4 regions of the Photobacterium sp. TY1-4 genome follow, and region 3 is predicted to be linked to each of the others. Evidence: predicted binding sites of a transcription regulator. Region 3 holds the regulator's gene; each other region holds the start of a gene.
The links. The regulator PurR, encoded in region 3, represses purine synthesis genes. The targets are predictions, from matches to a motif close to TNANGNAAACGTTTNCNTNA.
Positions count from the first base shown of each region.

Region 1: the regulator PurR is predicted to act here: its motif matches at 1,998-2,017, upstream of purL (phosphoribosylformylglycinamidine synthase).
Region 2: the regulator PurR is predicted to act here: its motif matches at 2,425-2,444, upstream of NH461_RS12670 (NCS2 family permease).
Region 4: the regulator PurR is predicted to act here: its motif matches at 2,319-2,338, upstream of purM (phosphoribosylformylglycinamidine cyclo-ligase).

Region 1 covers NZ_CP099734.1:2,746,451-2,750,407, forward strand. The annotation lists gene purL (phosphoribosylformylglycinamidine synthase) at 1-1,821, opposite strand, end outside; gene mltF (membrane-bound lytic murein transglycosylase MltF) at 2,242-3,765, shown strand; gene tadA (tRNA adenosine(34) deaminase TadA) at 3,909-3,957, opposite strand, start outside.
Region 2 covers NZ_CP099734.1:2,699,827-2,703,783, forward strand. The annotation lists gene frsA (esterase FrsA) at 1-1, opposite strand, end outside; gene NH461_RS12660 (hypothetical protein) at 213-512, shown strand; gene gpt (xanthine phosphoribosyltransferase) at 581-1,039, opposite strand; gene NH461_RS12670 (NCS2 family permease) at 1,092-2,381, opposite strand; gene NH461_RS12675 (methyl-accepting chemotaxis protein) at 3,386-3,957, shown strand, end outside.
Region 3 covers NZ_CP099734.1:1,487,344-1,491,300, forward strand. The annotation lists gene NH461_RS07010 (hypothetical protein) at 13-405, opposite strand; gene NH461_RS07015 (TfoX/Sxy family DNA transformation protein) at 729-1,322, opposite strand; cyclic di-GMP riboswitch class I at 1,450-1,555, opposite strand; gene purR (HTH-type transcriptional repressor PurR) at 1,832-2,839, opposite strand; gene NH461_RS07025 (heme ABC transporter ATP-binding protein) at 3,312-3,957, opposite strand, start outside.
Region 4 covers NZ_CP099734.1:703,539-707,495, forward strand. The annotation lists gene NH461_RS03450 (class II glutamine amidotransferase) at 1-458, shown strand, start outside; gene purN (phosphoribosylglycinamide formyltransferase) at 567-1,214, opposite strand; gene purM (phosphoribosylformylglycinamidine cyclo-ligase) at 1,217-2,257, opposite strand; gene upp (uracil phosphoribosyltransferase) at 2,454-3,080, shown strand; gene NH461_RS03470 (uracil-xanthine permease family protein) at 3,358-3,957, opposite strand, start outside.

The DNA.
Region 1 (3,957 bases), 1.3 Mb from region 3:
GCCGAGCAGGATATCCATCGGCATATCGATTGGCGTATTGTCGAAATGGCTGTCTTCCAGCGTCAGATGACGTTCTTCGGTGGCTTCACCGACCACGGCGTACGGCGCACGCTCGCGCTGACAAATCGCATCGAAGATGTCCATATGCTCCGGCGCAACCGCCAGAACATAACGCTCTTGCGATTCGTTACACCAGATTTCCAGCGGGCTCATGCCCGGCTCATCATTCGGCACATCACGCAGCTGGAACTTGCCGCCGCGCTCACCGTCATCCACCAGCTCCGGCAGGGCATTGGAAATCCCGCCCGCACCGACATCGTGGATAAAGGCGATGGGGTTGGCTTCGCCCATCTGCCAGCAGCGGTCGATCACTTCCTGACAGCGACGCTCCATTTCCGGGTTTTCGCGCTGCACTGAAGCAAAGTCGAGATCTTCTGCCGACTGACCGGAGGCCATCGAAGAAGCCGCGCCGCCACCGAGGCCAATGTTCATTGCCGGGCCACCCAGCACAATCAGCTTGGCGCCGACCGGAATTTCTTTCTTCTGGACATGCTCGTCACGAATGTTACCCATCCCGCCGGCAATCATGATCGGCTTGTGGTAGCCACGGATCTCTTCACCGTTATGAGAGGTGACTTTCTCTTCATAAGTCCGGAAGTAACCCAGCAGGTTCGGACGGCCAAATTCATTGTTAAATGCCGCGCCGCCCAGCGGGCCTTCCAGCATAATATCCAGCGCGTTGACAATCCGGCCCGGCTTGCCGAAATCGCTTTCCCAAGGCTGCTCGAAGTTCGGAATTCGCAGGTTCGATACCGTAAAGCCAACCAGACCGGCTTTTGGCTTACCGCCGATCCCGGTGGCACCTTCGTCACGGATCTCACCGCCTGAGCCGGTTGATGCGCCCGGCCAAGGCGAAATCGCGGTTGGGTGGTTATGGGTTTCCACCTTCATCAGGATATGGGCATCTTCCTGGTGGTAGTTGTACTGGCGCGAGGCCGGATCCGGGAAGAAGCGACCCACTTTGGAGCCGGTCATCACCGCGGCATTGTCTTTGTAAGCAGACAGGACGTAGTCGCTGTGCAGCTCATAGGTGTTCTTGATCATCTTGAACAGCGACTTGTCCTGATCCACCCCGTCAATCGTCCAATCGGCATTGAAGATCTTATGGCGGCAGTGCTCAGAGTTCGCCTGGGCAAACATCATCAGCTCGATGTCGTTCGGGTTACGACCCAGTTTGGTGAAGTTCTCCACCAGGTAGTCAATTTCATCTTCCGCCAGCGCCAGACCCAGCGCCACGTTCGCTTCTGCCAGGGCCTGACGGCCACCCGCCAGAATATCTACGCTTTTCACCGGCGCCGGCTCAGCCTGAGTAAACAGGGCCGCCGCGGCGTCCGTCTCGGTGAACACCACTTCCATCATGCGATCGTGGATCAGACCTTTCAGCTCAACAAGTTGAGCGTCGGAAAGGGCAGCTGTGGTTTCGATATAATACGCCGTCCCGCGCTCCAGGCGTTTCACCTGAGTCAGGGCGCAGTTACGGGCGATATCAGTCGATTTGGAAGACCAGGGAGAAATCGTCCCCGGGCGCGGGGTGATCAGAAGCAACAGGCCGGACGGCTCATGCTCTGCAATCGTCGGACCGTAGGTTAACAGGCTAGCCAGCTTGTCTTGCTCGTCCTTGCTCAGCGGCGCTGACAGATCAGCAAAATGCATGAACTCAGCGTAAATGCCTGACACAGGCAGCCCCAATTCGCGGCAGCGCTCTAGCAGCTTTTGAACGCGAAACTCAGACAGTGCGGGTGAACCACGCAAAATTTCCATGTGCGTACGTCTCTCGATTAGCAGTTGAATGAAGGTGATATTGGCCTAATCCCCCGGTAATCCGGGACAATTACGTCAATGCCACCTCGTTTTCCAGCACATTCCGAGGCATTCCGGCCACGAAGAAGCACGCGATGGGGCGTAGTATAAGGGAATTTTTTTTGTGACGTAACACCTGACGCAACCGTTTGCGCGTTTTTTTTTCGATCCGCGACAATTCTCGGGTTCCAGCCCCGGTATTGTCACGACAGCCGCTTTTATCCTGCCCGTTTCTGACCCGGGGGTTCAACATGACATCAAAACATATGCCTGAACGCACATATCAGAATAACAAGCTGTTACGGGTTAGGGCGCGTCGTTGCTTTGCGGACCTCCAGAGCTTTGGTATAAAGAACATCAAATAAAAACGATGAGCATGTATTGTTGAACAACATTCTATTTCCCCAACGCCTGCGCCTGTTGCTGGCTGCGGTGCTCAGCCTGACGCTGCTCAGCGGCTGCAACTGGCTCGAAGCCCCGGAGAAAAGCGACCTTGAGCGGATCCGCGACAGCGGCGTCCTGCGCGTGGGTACCCTGAATAACCAGTTGTCCTACTTTATCGGCAATGAAGGGCCGACCGGCCTCGACTATGAGCTGGCGCAGCGCTTCGCCGACAAACTGGGCGTCAAACTGGAAATGCAGCCGATGTTTACCCTCTCCGGGCTTTTTCCAACGCTCAAACGCGGCGATGTCGATCTCGTGGCTGCCGGCCTGACCATGACCAAAGAGCGTCTGGCTGAATTCCGAGCCGCGCCCGCGTATTACTATGCCAGCCAGATTGTGGTCTACAAAAAAGGCCAGTGGCGCCCGCGCAGCATTGAAGATTTAGCCGAAAACAAAGGCAGACTCGTGGTCGTGAAAGGCTCAAGCCACGAACGCAGCCTGGAGACCTTAAAAGTCCTGCACCCGGACCTGGCCTGGGAAGCACTGGCCGAAACTGACAGCGACGAGCTGCTGCGCTTGGTGGCGACCGGCGAACTGGACTACACCCTGGCGGACTCGGTCGACGTTGCGCTCAGCCAACGCATCCACCCTGATATTGCCACAGCGCTGGAGCTCACCGAAGATGAGCCCATCGCCTGGTTCCTCAACCAGGCAGCCGATGACAGCCTGTATGCACTGCTGATCGAATTTTTCGGCGAGCTGAAGCAGAGCGGCGAGCTGGCCAAACTGGAAGAGAAATACTTCGGCCATGTCGCCACCTTTGACTACGTCGATACCCGCGCCTTCCTGCGTGCCATTGAGAAAAAATTGCCGCGCTGGGAAAGCCTGTTCAAGAAATATTCCGAAGAGCTGGACTGGCGCTTGATCGCCGCCCTTTCCTATCAGGAGTCGCACTGGAACCCAAGAGCAGTCTCGCCGACCGGGGTCCGCGGAATGATGATGCTGACCTTGCCGACGGCGAAATCAGTCGGGGTGACCAATCGTCTGGATCCGGAGCAAAGTATTCGGGGTGGGGTGCAGTACCTGCGCAAGATGATCAACCGGATCCCGGACAGTGTCGAAGGCCATGAGAAGGTCTGGTTTGCCCTCGCCTCCTACAATGTCGGGTTTGGCCACCTGATGGATGCCCGCCGCCTGACCAAGAAACAAGGCGGTGATCCGGATGCCTGGAGTGACGTGAAACAGCGCCTGCCGATGCTGCGTCAGCGCAAGTACTACCGGCAGACCCGTTATGGCTATGCCCGCGGGGATGAGGCGCTCAACTACGTTGAAAATATTCGCCGTTACTACCAGAGCATCATGGGCTATGAGCAGGCGCACCGGCAGCAGCTTCAGAAAGAGCAAATCGCCGAAGTCGACGGCCTGCATACCATCACGCCACCGGAAACGCCGCCGGTAAAACCTGAAGCGATTGAGGAAGCGGCCAAGGCCGCCAAACCGACCCGAACGGCCAGTAATTAATATAGAGCCACCTGGTTGGGACCGATCAACCCCAAACGTTCAGCCCTGCATCTGCAGGGCTGATTTGATTTGTTTCAATACGCCGCGACATTTCAATACGCCGCGCCATATCGGCGGCTGCCTGCCGTCAACTTCAGGCAACACTAGCCATCCATTGGTTTTAAGTCCTGGGCAGCTTTCAGAGCCTCGGCC
Region 2 (3,957 bases), 1.2 Mb from region 3:
CAATAGACTCCACTGATCCGGTGCTCTGGGTACATCAGGCACTTGGGACTGACGACAAGCGCTTATCTCGCCTGTGTACAATCGTTTTGATCTCAATAGTATACCACTGACCCGACGGGTTCTGCGTACTGCCGGAAGCAAAAACAAGACCCGTTAGTCAAGTTTTCTGAACTATGCTGAGTCGACTGAGGCAGTATTTCAGTGAGGTTGATATGAAAAACGTAATCGCAGCAGCAAGCCTGCTGATGTTTTCACATGCCGTGTTGGCTTTCGGCAGTGGTGGTGTTCTGGGAGGTAACCCTGGGGAGGCCTCCGGTGCGGTCAACGCCAGAATTGCGGTGTGTCTTGATGCGTCAGGGCAGCAAATCCCCGGCTCTTACCAGGACAAGCTGGACCGGCAATGCCGGGTCACCGGTATTGATAGGATTGATCTCATCAACTACAACAACTTTTATCGCAATAAACCCAATGGCGAGTCCCTGGCCGATATCCGGGCCAAGCGCTCTTCCTGAACATCTCTCCATCCCAGACAAAAAAAGGAGCCACAGGCTCCTTTTTCTCGATTCATAGGGTGAGGCGCTTATTTCTTGGCAATTGGATCAACAAAAGTCACAGCCATATCCCACGGTTGCTCAATCCAAGTGTCCTGTGGGATATCAACAATATAATCGTCAACCAGGTGTTTACCCGCCGGCTTGGCACACACGGTGACAAACTTAGCTTTCGGGTACATCGCACGGATCATCTCCGCCGTACCGCCGGTATCCACCAGATCGTCAACCACCAGGAAACCTTCGCCGTCACCGTCCGCTTTCTTCAGCACGGTCATCTCACGCTGATGATCATGATCGTAGCTGGAAATACACACGGTATCGACATGACGGATACCCAGCTCACGCGCCAGGATCGCAGAAGGAACCAGACCACCACGGCTCACTGCAATAATTCCTTTCCACTGATCAGCCGGAAGCAGCTTCTCAGCCAGCTGACGTGTGTACATTTGCATATTGTCCCAGGTGATGACGAACTTGTTACTCATATCCGATGAACCTCTAAATCAGCGGCTGTGCCGCTGGATATTTATAAAACTGTTATAAGAAGATAATTTTAGCAAGAAACAGAGCTGAGATAGCCCAGACGCTAATATTGACATCCCTTCCCTTGCCGCTCAGGACTTTAACCGCAGCATATGTAATAAAACCAAGGCCAATACCTTCAGCAATTGAGTATGTTAACGGCATTAGCAGGCAAACGACAACTACCGGTGCCGCTTCTGTTAAGTCACGCCAGTCTACACTGACCAAACCGGACATCATCAAAATCGCAACATAGAACAAAGCACCCGCGGTTGCATATGCCGGGACCATTCCCGCCAGTGGTGCAAAGAACAGCGCCAGCAGGAACATCACCCCAACCGTCACCGCAGTCAGGCCGGTCCGACCGCCGACGGCAACGCCCGACACGCTTTCAACAAACGAGGTGGTATTCGAGGTACCCAGAACAGCCCCGACAGAGGTCGCCGTACTGTCAGCCAGCAACGCACGGTTCAGACGAGGGAGCTTACCGTCTTTATCAATCAGGTCCGCCTTGGTGGCAACCCCCACCAGGGTGCCGGCGGTATCAAACAGATCCACGAACAGGAAGGCAAAGACCACTGACACCAGGCCCACTTCCAACGCACCGTTAAAGTCCATTTGCATGAAGGTCGGGGTGATGCTCGGCGGCATGGACACGATACCGGCATATTGGATATCACCAAACACAACCCCCAGCACGGTCACCGCCAGAATGGCAATCAGCACGGCCGCCTTATAGCCGCGATGCACCAAACCAATCGTCAGGAAGAAACCCAGCGAAGCCATCACGGCCGGGAAGCTGGTCAGATCGCCCACATGGACCAAAGTCGCTGGATTGTCCACCACGATGCCGGAGCTTTGCAGGGCGATAAACGCCAGGAACAGGCCGATACCGGCAGAGATCCCGGTCCGCAGGGCCGTCGGAATGGCATTAATAATCCATTCACGAACCCGGAACACGCTCAGGGCAATAAAACACAAGCCGGAAAAGAAGACCGCAGCCAGTGCAACCTGCCAGGTGTGTCCCATGCCCAGAACAACACTGTAAGTAAAAAATGCGTTGAGGCCCATACCCGGCGCCTGCGCAACCGGATAGTTGGCAACAAACCCCATGATAAAACAGCCGACCATGGCCGCCAGACAGGTCGCGACAAATACCGCCCCCTGATCCATTCCCGTTGTCGCCAACATCGTCGGGTTCACAAAAATGATGTAAGCCATCGTCAGGAAGGTGGTCACACCGGCGAGCACTTCGGTGCGGACGTCGGTCCCGTGCTCTTTCAGTTTGAAAATTTGCTCAAGCATTGCTCTCGGTTCCTTGGAGATAATCTGTGCTAGTTAACATGGCAATAGAAAACGTTTGCGTGCTCTATTTTTGGGGGGCGATTATAGTCCCCTTCATTGGTAATTTCCAGCCAATCACGTAATTATCAGTAGCACGTCAGACCAACCGGGCAAAAGCACAGCACCAAAAAACAATCTGAAAATAAAGTCATATAAAATCATACACTTAACCCACATTGATTCAGGTCATTTTTTAAACGCCAGACTTTTTTAATCATGCCGCAAACGTTTAATATGCACAGGATTCGTGATGAAAACAGCGCTCAACCCTCAATGTAATCGAATACACGCAAAAGCCGCCAATCTGGCGGTTGATGTACAGCAGATAAAAAAAACGCCACACCAAAAATGGCGTGGCGTAAGAATGTCGTGCGCCACCCAAACGGGTAACCCTGAATTCTCAATTTAGAGTGGGGGTGAACAATGCAACATTGTTCAAAGGGTTGTGCCGGCCTATTCGCATAAACCGACGCAATTCAAATTAATAGCCGAAAGAGCTTGGGTACTGGAAGTTGCCGGTATAGACAGCGCGGTTATTCCAATAGCTTGCAATTGAATCAAATACTTTCATCTTTTATCACCATTCATATTAAGTAATTACAACACTGTGTCAGTGTTTTGCCTTCGTGGCATGACTTAATCTCGGTTCCTTGGAGGCGATATCTCGGGCTCATCCCAGAGCAATTTACTGTGTCATACGGTCTTCAGCAGAAGATGGTGCAACTATACCACCACGTAATAAACTTTCAACCATTTTCTTTAACTGCGTCACAGTTTTATTAAATAGGTGATCATTGTCACTCCACAATGTAATTTTATTACAAAGCAATGACGCTCACACTTTTCACCACTCACGACTAAAGTGTAACCCCGACCTTATTGATCTCAAGACTGGCATCAACCTAATCTAAGCAATGATGGACCTATAATAAGCACAACAAGACAAAGGACTGGCTATGGGCATAATGCAAAAACTCAGAATGATCTCGATCAGTCGCCGGCTGTATTTGCTGGGCATCACCATCACCGTACTCTCGCTCATTCCCCTGATGATCTTTGCTTCCAATTACCAATCCAACATGCTGGAGCAAAAACGAATCAAAACCCGCCACCTGGTTGAGTCTGCCCACAGTCTGTTTCGCTTTTATTACCAGCAGGAGCAACAGGGACTGCTTAGCCGGGAACAAGCACAAGCACAGGCGACCCAGGCCATAGCTGCGCTCCGCTATGAAGAGAAAGACTATTTCTGGATTAACGACTTTGAGCCCAGAATGGTCATGCACCCTTTTAAACCAGCCCTCAATGGTAAACCGCTGGGCAGCTTTGCTGATCCGCACGGCACCCGCCTGTTCAGTGACATGGTTCAGGTTGTCAAAACTCAGGGCGCCGGATTTGTCGACTATTACTGGGAGAAGCCGGGTGCTGAGATTCCGGTAGCCAAAATCTCCTATGTCAAAGGATTCGAGCCCTGGGGCTGGCTGGTCGGCTCGGGCGTGTATATCGATGATATCGAAGCCCAATTTCTATCTGAGGTGAA
Region 3 (3,957 bases):
CTTTAAATTCGTTTAGTTGAGCGAAATATAGACGGATTTGGCCTCTTGCTGCTGCGCCATATCCGGAATGGCGGGCTGGGAAACAAACAAATAACCGGACGCCAGGACCGGCAGTAAGGCAAGGGCCATGGTTTTGCCGATATGATAGTTGCGGTACCAGTATTTTTTGGCACGGATTTTAAGCAAAACGCCCCACAGCAACAGCAGGCCGTTAAACCCAGCGGTCAAGGCTAGTATTTCATCGAGCATTGAAAACGGGGCCAGTTGTTGATGGACAACAAAGACGATGATTGCTGTCGGCAGAAAGTTCAGCAGGACTAACAGGCGCATCAGTTTTGGCCATTTGCAAAACTTGTCTTTGAACATCTGATTGGATTGTCCTGGAAAAGGCTGCGAGCTGTACATGATACCTTCCTTCCGGCTGCGTTGACGCCCCAATTCTACTGAGGTCGCAAGGGATGAAAACCCTGTTGATGAATTTGTGAACAGCTTTGGGAGTGGTGTCAATCTTTGTCATTTCTTAACAGAAAAATGTCTTTCGGTTGGTACAAATTTGACAGGGCGCAGGGCATATAAATACTCCCCGTGGCGACCGACATTGAACCGCGTAGTTTGCTTCTTAAATGCTTGTTCAGGTCAGGGATGGCTTGGTTAAGGGATGGGAAGCGAAGCATGAAATAAAAAAAGAGGCGCAAGCCGCCTCTTTTTCACAATGAATCGGGAAGGGTTCAGCCGTTGAGTTTTGACAACAGCTCGGAACGACGCTGCGGTGGAATGACGGACCAGTGACGTCCGCTCACCGCGCCTTCCAGCGCCCAGAGCAAGTCGATACTGACCGTTTCCTGATGCGTTTCCTGCAGAGCTTTATAAGCGTTTAATGCACCGGCTTCGTAGAGTTCGTCGACGGTACAAATCCCTGCTTTTTTCAGCATTCGTTCGTTGGCTAAACGTAGGTTCGGCAAATCCTTGATACGGCTCGGGCCGGTCTGGCTTTTCTTTTCCTTGTCCTGTTTAGCAGCCTCAAAAGATTGTTTGGCGTGTTCGATAATTTGCTCTGGCGCATCCCACCACTCCTCAGGAATTGCGAAGTGTTTGGTGACGACCGGAAATCCACGCTTTTTGTAAACGTATGGGCTGAGTCCTGCTTGTTTAAATTGTTCTTCGTTTTCGGCATTGGCACGCAGGTGAAGTTTGTCGTTAACCACTAACGCAAACATGGTTTCGCCTGAGAAAATCCCAAAACCACCAAACATTGAACGTGATTTTACATTTTCAAAACATTGAAACAGTCGAAGAGAATCTTTAAGTACTGGTTTGTCCATGCTTCTTACTCGGTGAAAAATTTCTCGAGTCACCTAACAACAGAGCGAGGATTCAGATTAGCAAATTACGAAGAAAAGCAATGTCAGGGATTTGTCAGGATTCTGAACATGACTTCTTGCTACATCCATCGGCAACCCCGCTACCATAAGTCCACTTAGTTATTGATAAATAAGTAACTCTTAGGCCGGAGGCTTTGCGTCCCATTCTTTAGAATGGTTTGCCTTGTTCGTGACATAAACAAGCATATCTCAGAAGATATTTTTGAACTTGGTCCCATTTTTAAAAATGTGATATTGCTCCCACAAATAGATCCTAAAGCCTGCTAGCAAAAATTTAAAACTTATTAAATTTTGAACAAGTTGGTCGGGATTGGGCCAGATTTAACACGTTATGGGTCTTGATAAATTCGGGATGTAAATCTGTGGTCAGAGGATGGTCAAAATTGCAACAAAAAACCGATAGCAAGCTATCGGTTTTTTTGAAAAGAAAAATTGAAGTGTTTATGAAATCAGATGTTTAGGTTCTTGACTGATTTTCTCACGACCAATTCGGGCGCCATTTCAAAGATCCGGCGTTCATGTTGTTTGTCTTTCACCCGTGCCATCAGGATTTCAATGGCTTTCTTACCCAACCGTTGTTTCGGCTGGTGGATGGTGGTGAGCGGTGGTGAGAAGTACGGCGCTAGATCGATATTGTCATAACCGATGATGGAGATATCATCCGGCACGCGCAGACCCGCTTGCTCAAACGTACTGATCAGCGCCATTGCCATAATGTCGTTAAAGCAGAAAATCGCGGTCGGGCGCTCTTCCATGGCGATGAACTGCTTGGCAGCCGCCACGGCAGATTCACACTCAAAATCGCCTTCAATCAGCCAGTCCGGATTGACGCTCAAATTGGCTTCAGCCATGGCTTTGTGGAAGCCTTTGAGGCGCTCACGGCAGGTCAGTTTTTCACTGTGTCCGGTCAGGCAGCCAATTTTCTGGTGGCCGTGTTCAATAAAGTATTTGGTCGCGACATAGCCACCCAATTCCGCATTGTCCTGGATTTTGTCGGTGTGCGGGCTCTCCGGACCCCAGTCCATGACCACCATCGGCAGATCTTTCTGGCGCTCGAGCAGGGCCAGCAGTTTATCGTCCAGATCGGAACACATCACCAGTAATCCGTCGACCCGCTTTTCAGCCAGCATGCGCAGATAGTCACGTTGCTTTTCCAGGTTCCCTTCGGTGTTACACAGGATCAGCGTGTAGCCTTCGCCATAACAATATTCTTCAACCCCATGTACAACTTCGGCAAAGAACGGGTTGGTTGATTTGGTCACCAGCATGCCGATGGTCCGGGTGGTGTTACATTTCAGGCTTCGCGCCACAGCGCTCGGGGCATAGTTGAGCTCATCCACGGCGGCCAGCACTTTCTTCTGGGTTGCTTCTGCAACAAACCGGGTTTTATTGATCACGTGAGACACTGTTGTGGTTGAAACACCTGCCAAACGTGCAACATCTTTAATCGTTGCCATACTTATTCTTCTAATAATTCAAAGCGGGCTTGGGCCCATTTCTCTTCATTGATCTGAACAGCATTCAACAGCCGTGCACCAAACTGAATAAGTATCTGGTTTGCTTCTTGGAGTCAGGCCAGATACTTGTTCAGTTTGGCATGATGATCTGCGTTCACAGGGATCATCATGCTGTTTCATACTGCGTATAAAACGTCAAAAAGCCGCTTCTCTTCCGAGCGGCTTTCTTGTTCTTCTCGCCTTTCAGGCGTTGCATTGTGTAATCGCTTGCGATCACATTCTACTGAGTGTAGCGCACAGTGCAACGTTTCTGTATCGCAAGGTAGTAATTCTTGATAGATATCAACAAACTCACTGCAAATTTTCTCAAATTGGATGCATATCTGGTGGTGTTCTTTATGTCGGCCATCGCTTCTCCCGGAGGAAAACCGGGAGAATCGTGCTGGGGATGGTGCAGGTTAGGCAGGTTTCCTTATCCTGCGGGCAATACGACCGGGAAATCCTGGGTCGGATGTTTGCTGACGTGGACCGGCCAGCCATAGACCTGCTGGATGATGTCGGGGGTTAACGCCTGCCATGGCGTGCCATCAGCCTGCACTTTGCCTTGATTGATGATCACTAACCGATCGGCATATTGGGCGGCCAGATTGAGATCATGGATCACCACAATCACAGCCGCACCGGCCCGGGCCAGCTCCCGGGCCACTTGTAAGGTCCGGTGCTGATGCGCGAGATCCAGGGCAGAAGTCGGTTCATCAAGCATCAGGATACATTGCTCACCCGCCTGGCTGAGTTGCGTCAGCACCCGGGCTAGGTGAACCCGCTGTTTTTCACCACCGGACAGGGTGGGGTATAGGCGGTCCTGAAGTGCCAGGACATCGACCCGGCTCATGGTTTCAGTTGCCAGTGCTTGGGTGTCTTTTTTCGTCAGTTGCAGGGGTAAGCTGCCCAGCTCAACCACTTCCCGTGCAGTAAACGCAAACGTCAGGTTGCTGTGTTGCGGCAGGACCCCAAGGTGTCTGGCGAGGGTCGCCGGGGCATAGGTGTTCCGATCTTGACCGAAAAATTGTATCGTGCCGCCGCCGTCGGCTTCGCCGCACAGTACCTTCAGCAGGCTG
Region 4 (3,957 bases), 780 kb from region 3:
TGACCGGCTATGACGCGCTTGATACCGGGCGTTTCAAGGCGGTGGGCGATACCGACAGTGAAATTGCATTTTGCTGGTTGCTGAATCAACTGGAAGCCCGCTTTCCGGAGCAGCCTGAGCAGATGGAGCCGTTCTACGCATTCGTGGCGACGTGCTGTGATCAACTGCGCCAGCTTGGTGTGTACAATATGTTGCTCAGTAATGGTGAGTATGTCTTTACCTACTGTACCAACAATCTGCACTGGATCACCCGCCGGGCGCCGTTTGGCCGGGCATCGCTGATTGATGAAGACGTGACGATCGACTTTCAGCAGGAAACCACGCCGAATGACGTGGTGACGGTGATTGCAACCCAGCCGCTGACCAATGATGAAAGCTGGCATAAGATGCAGCCCGGCGAGCTCAGTGTGTTTTATCTGGGTGAGCAAATCTTTAACCGGGTGGTGACGTCGACCTGAGTGGCTCGCCGCAATCCAACGGTCGTGCCCGAAGCACAAAGATAAAAAAACGCGACCCGGAGGTCGCGTTTTTTATGTTTTATTATCCATGCGGTTCCGGCCAGCGGTTTAGGACTCGTCCGTGGCATAGCCGGTCGGTGGCAGGATTTGACCGTCAAGGATCGCGTGCTCATCGGCCATACTCAGACGCCCTTCGGTAAACCAACGGGTGACGAGTGGGTAGATGCGGTGTTCCTGCTCCTGAACCCGGGCCATCACTTCTTCGGCGGTATCCCCGGCGAAAATCGGCACCTTGGCCTGGAGGATCACCGGTCCGCCGTCGAGCTCCTCGGTCACAAAGTGAACGCTGGTGCCATGCTCCGAGTCACCAGCATCAATGGCGCGCTGATGGGTATGCAGTCCGGTATATTTCGGCAGCAGAGATGGGTGAATATTCAGCATCCGGCCCCGGTAGTGGCGAACGAACTCATCACTGAGAATCCGCATGAAACCCGCCAGGATCACCAGATCCGGGGCAAAGGTGTCCATCTGCTCGGCCATCGCGCGGTCGTAACTGTCGCGATCGCTGAATGTGGCTGCCGAGAGGTGCACGGTCTCGATCCCGGCCAGGCGCGCACGCTCCAGACCATAGGCATCTGCTTTGTTGGAAAGCACCGCCGCGATCCTGGCATTGGGAAGACGACCTTCCGCGCAGGCATCAATCAAAGCCTGAAGGTTGGAGCCGCTCCCGGAGATCAGGACAACGATGTTTTTCATCGTTATTTGATCTCCACTTGCTCTTCACCCGCGTCAGCGGCCGCGATTTCACCCAGCAGCCAGGCATTTTCGCCTTCCGCGTTCAGGATCTCAATTGCCTGCTGCGCCTGGGTTTGCGGCAGAGCAATCACCAGGCCGACACCACAGTTGAAGGTGCGGTACATCTCGTAAGTGTCGACGTTCCCGGCTTGTTGAAGCCAGCTGAACACTGCCGGCCATTCCCAGCTGTTGCCGTCAACCACCGCTTTGGTGCCTTGTGGCAGAACGCGTGGGATGTTTTCCCAGAAACCGCCGCCGGTGATATGAGAGATCGCATGCACCTCGCAGCTTTCCATCATTTTCAGGGTCGATTTCACATAAATTTTGGTCGGCTCCAGCAGGTGCTCTGCCAGAGGTTTACCGTTCAGGTCCTGGTTCAGATCGGCTTGTGAGACTTCAATAATTTTGCGGATCAGCGAGAAACCGTTCGAGTGCGGACCGCTTGAAGCCACGGCAATCAGGGCATCACCCGCCTGGACTTTGCTGCCGTCAATGATCTCGGATTTCTCAACCACGCCAACACAAAATCCGGCGACATCATAGTCTTCACCGTGGTACATGCCCGGCATTTCTGCAGTTTCCCCGCCAATCAGGGCACAGCCCGATTGTACGCAGCCTTCACCGATCCCGGCCACCACGTTAGCCGCGGTGTCGACGTCCAGTTTACCGGTGGCGTAATAGTCCAGGAAGAACAGCGGCTCGGCGCCCTGAACAATCAGATCATTGACGCACATCGCGACCAAATCGATCCCAATCGTGTCATGTTTGTTCAAGTCCATCGCCAGGCGAAGCTTGGTCCCAACCCCGTCGGTACCAGAAACCAACACTGGCTCTTTGTACTTGGTCGGCAGTGAGCAAAGCGCTCCGAATCCCCCGATGCCGCCCATGACTTCCGGACGGTGGGTGCGCTTGACAACCCCTTTAATACGATCAACTAAGGCATTGCCCGCATCAATATCCACACCAGCATCTTTGTAACTAAGAGAAGAGTTGTTGCCGCTCACAAGAGATCCCTCATCGCATTAAAGTAAAAAAGCGGGGCTATGATAACAGCAGTCAAACCAGAAAGGAAAACGTTTGCGTCAATAAATTTGCCTGGGTAAAACCTGAGCAAACGCAATGCATACCCCTACACGACAAGATGTAGTCTAGTGTATAATAGTGCGATTTTTTGAAAATTTGCTTGCTTAGGAGCCAGACATGAAAGTCGTTGAGGTAAAACACCCACTGGTAAAACATAAGATTGGTCTTATGCGCGAAGGTGACATCAGCACGAAACGTTTCCGTGAATTGGCAACGGAAGTTGGTAGCCTGCTGACTTATGAAGCGACTTCAGACTTCGAAACAGAAAAGGTTACTATCGAAGGCTGGAACGGTCAAGTTGAGATCGACCAGATTAAAGGTAAGAAAGTAACGGTTGTTCCGATCCTGCGTGCAGGTCTGGGGATGATGGACGGCGTGCTGGAGCACATGCCAAGTGCCCGTATCTCAACGGTGGGGATCTACCGCGACGAGGAAACGCTGGAGCCGGTTCCGTATTTCCACAAGCTGGCTTCTAACATTGATGAGCGCATGGCGCTGGTGGTTGACCCGATGCTGGCAACCGGTGGCTCGATGATCGCCACAATTGACCTGCTGAAAGAGCACGGCTGTAAATCCATTAAAGTGCTGGTTCTGGTTGCTGCACCAGAAGGGGTTGAGGCTCTGGAAAAAGCGCACCCGGATGTTGAGCTGTACACTGCGGCAATCGATCAGAAGCTGAATGACAAAGGATACATCGTTCCGGGTCTGGGCGATGCCGGCGATAAGATCTTCGGTACCAAGTAAGCATCAACATCAGTGACACAAGAACCGGGCCCTGCCCGGTTTTTTTCTGTCTGAGATCTGCCGAACCCTTATCCGGTGCGGGACATGTCTCTGACTCCAACCTCTGAATCTTCACCGTGCGCCCGGCTGTTTTGAACCAATCAGGTCAATCAGGGAGTAACGGATTGACCTGGGCTAACTTAACCGACGCGGCCTGATGGGCTGGCCATAAAAAACGCAGAAGCGGGGGCTTCTGCGTTTTGGGGGATCTTGCCTATTGTTTGCGAGAGGCTGGGACTTAGCGCGTGGACTCTTCCATTTGCGCGTTGTCGACCACGTGGTTCTCGCCCAGATTGTCCGGCAGAACCAGGTTCAGCACAATGGCGACAATGCCGCACAGGCTGACGCCTTGCAGGCTGAATTCACCGATGCCGAATGCCATGCCGCCGATGCCGAAGACCAGGGTTACCGCGACAATCACCAGATTACGTGCTTTGTGCAGATCCACTTGGTTCTTGATCAGGGTGTTGAGGCCAACGGTGGCAATGGAGCCGAACAGCAAAATCATGATCCCGCCCATCACCGGCACCGGGATGGTTTGCAGCGAAGCGCCCAGCTTGCCGACAAAGGCCAGCACCAGCGCGGTAACGGCAGCCCAGGTCATAATCACCGGGTTGAAAGCTTTGGTCAGCATCACCGCACCGGTGACTTCTGAATAGGTGGTATTTGGCGGCGCGCCGAATAAAGAGGCAGCCATGGTTGCGACCCCGTCACCCGCCATGGTCCGGTGCAGGCCCGGCTTTTTCAGGTAGTCTTTCCCGGTGACGTTGGAGATGGCCAGCATATCGCCGACGTGCTCTACCGCCGGGGCAATGGCGACCGGGATCATAAACAGGAT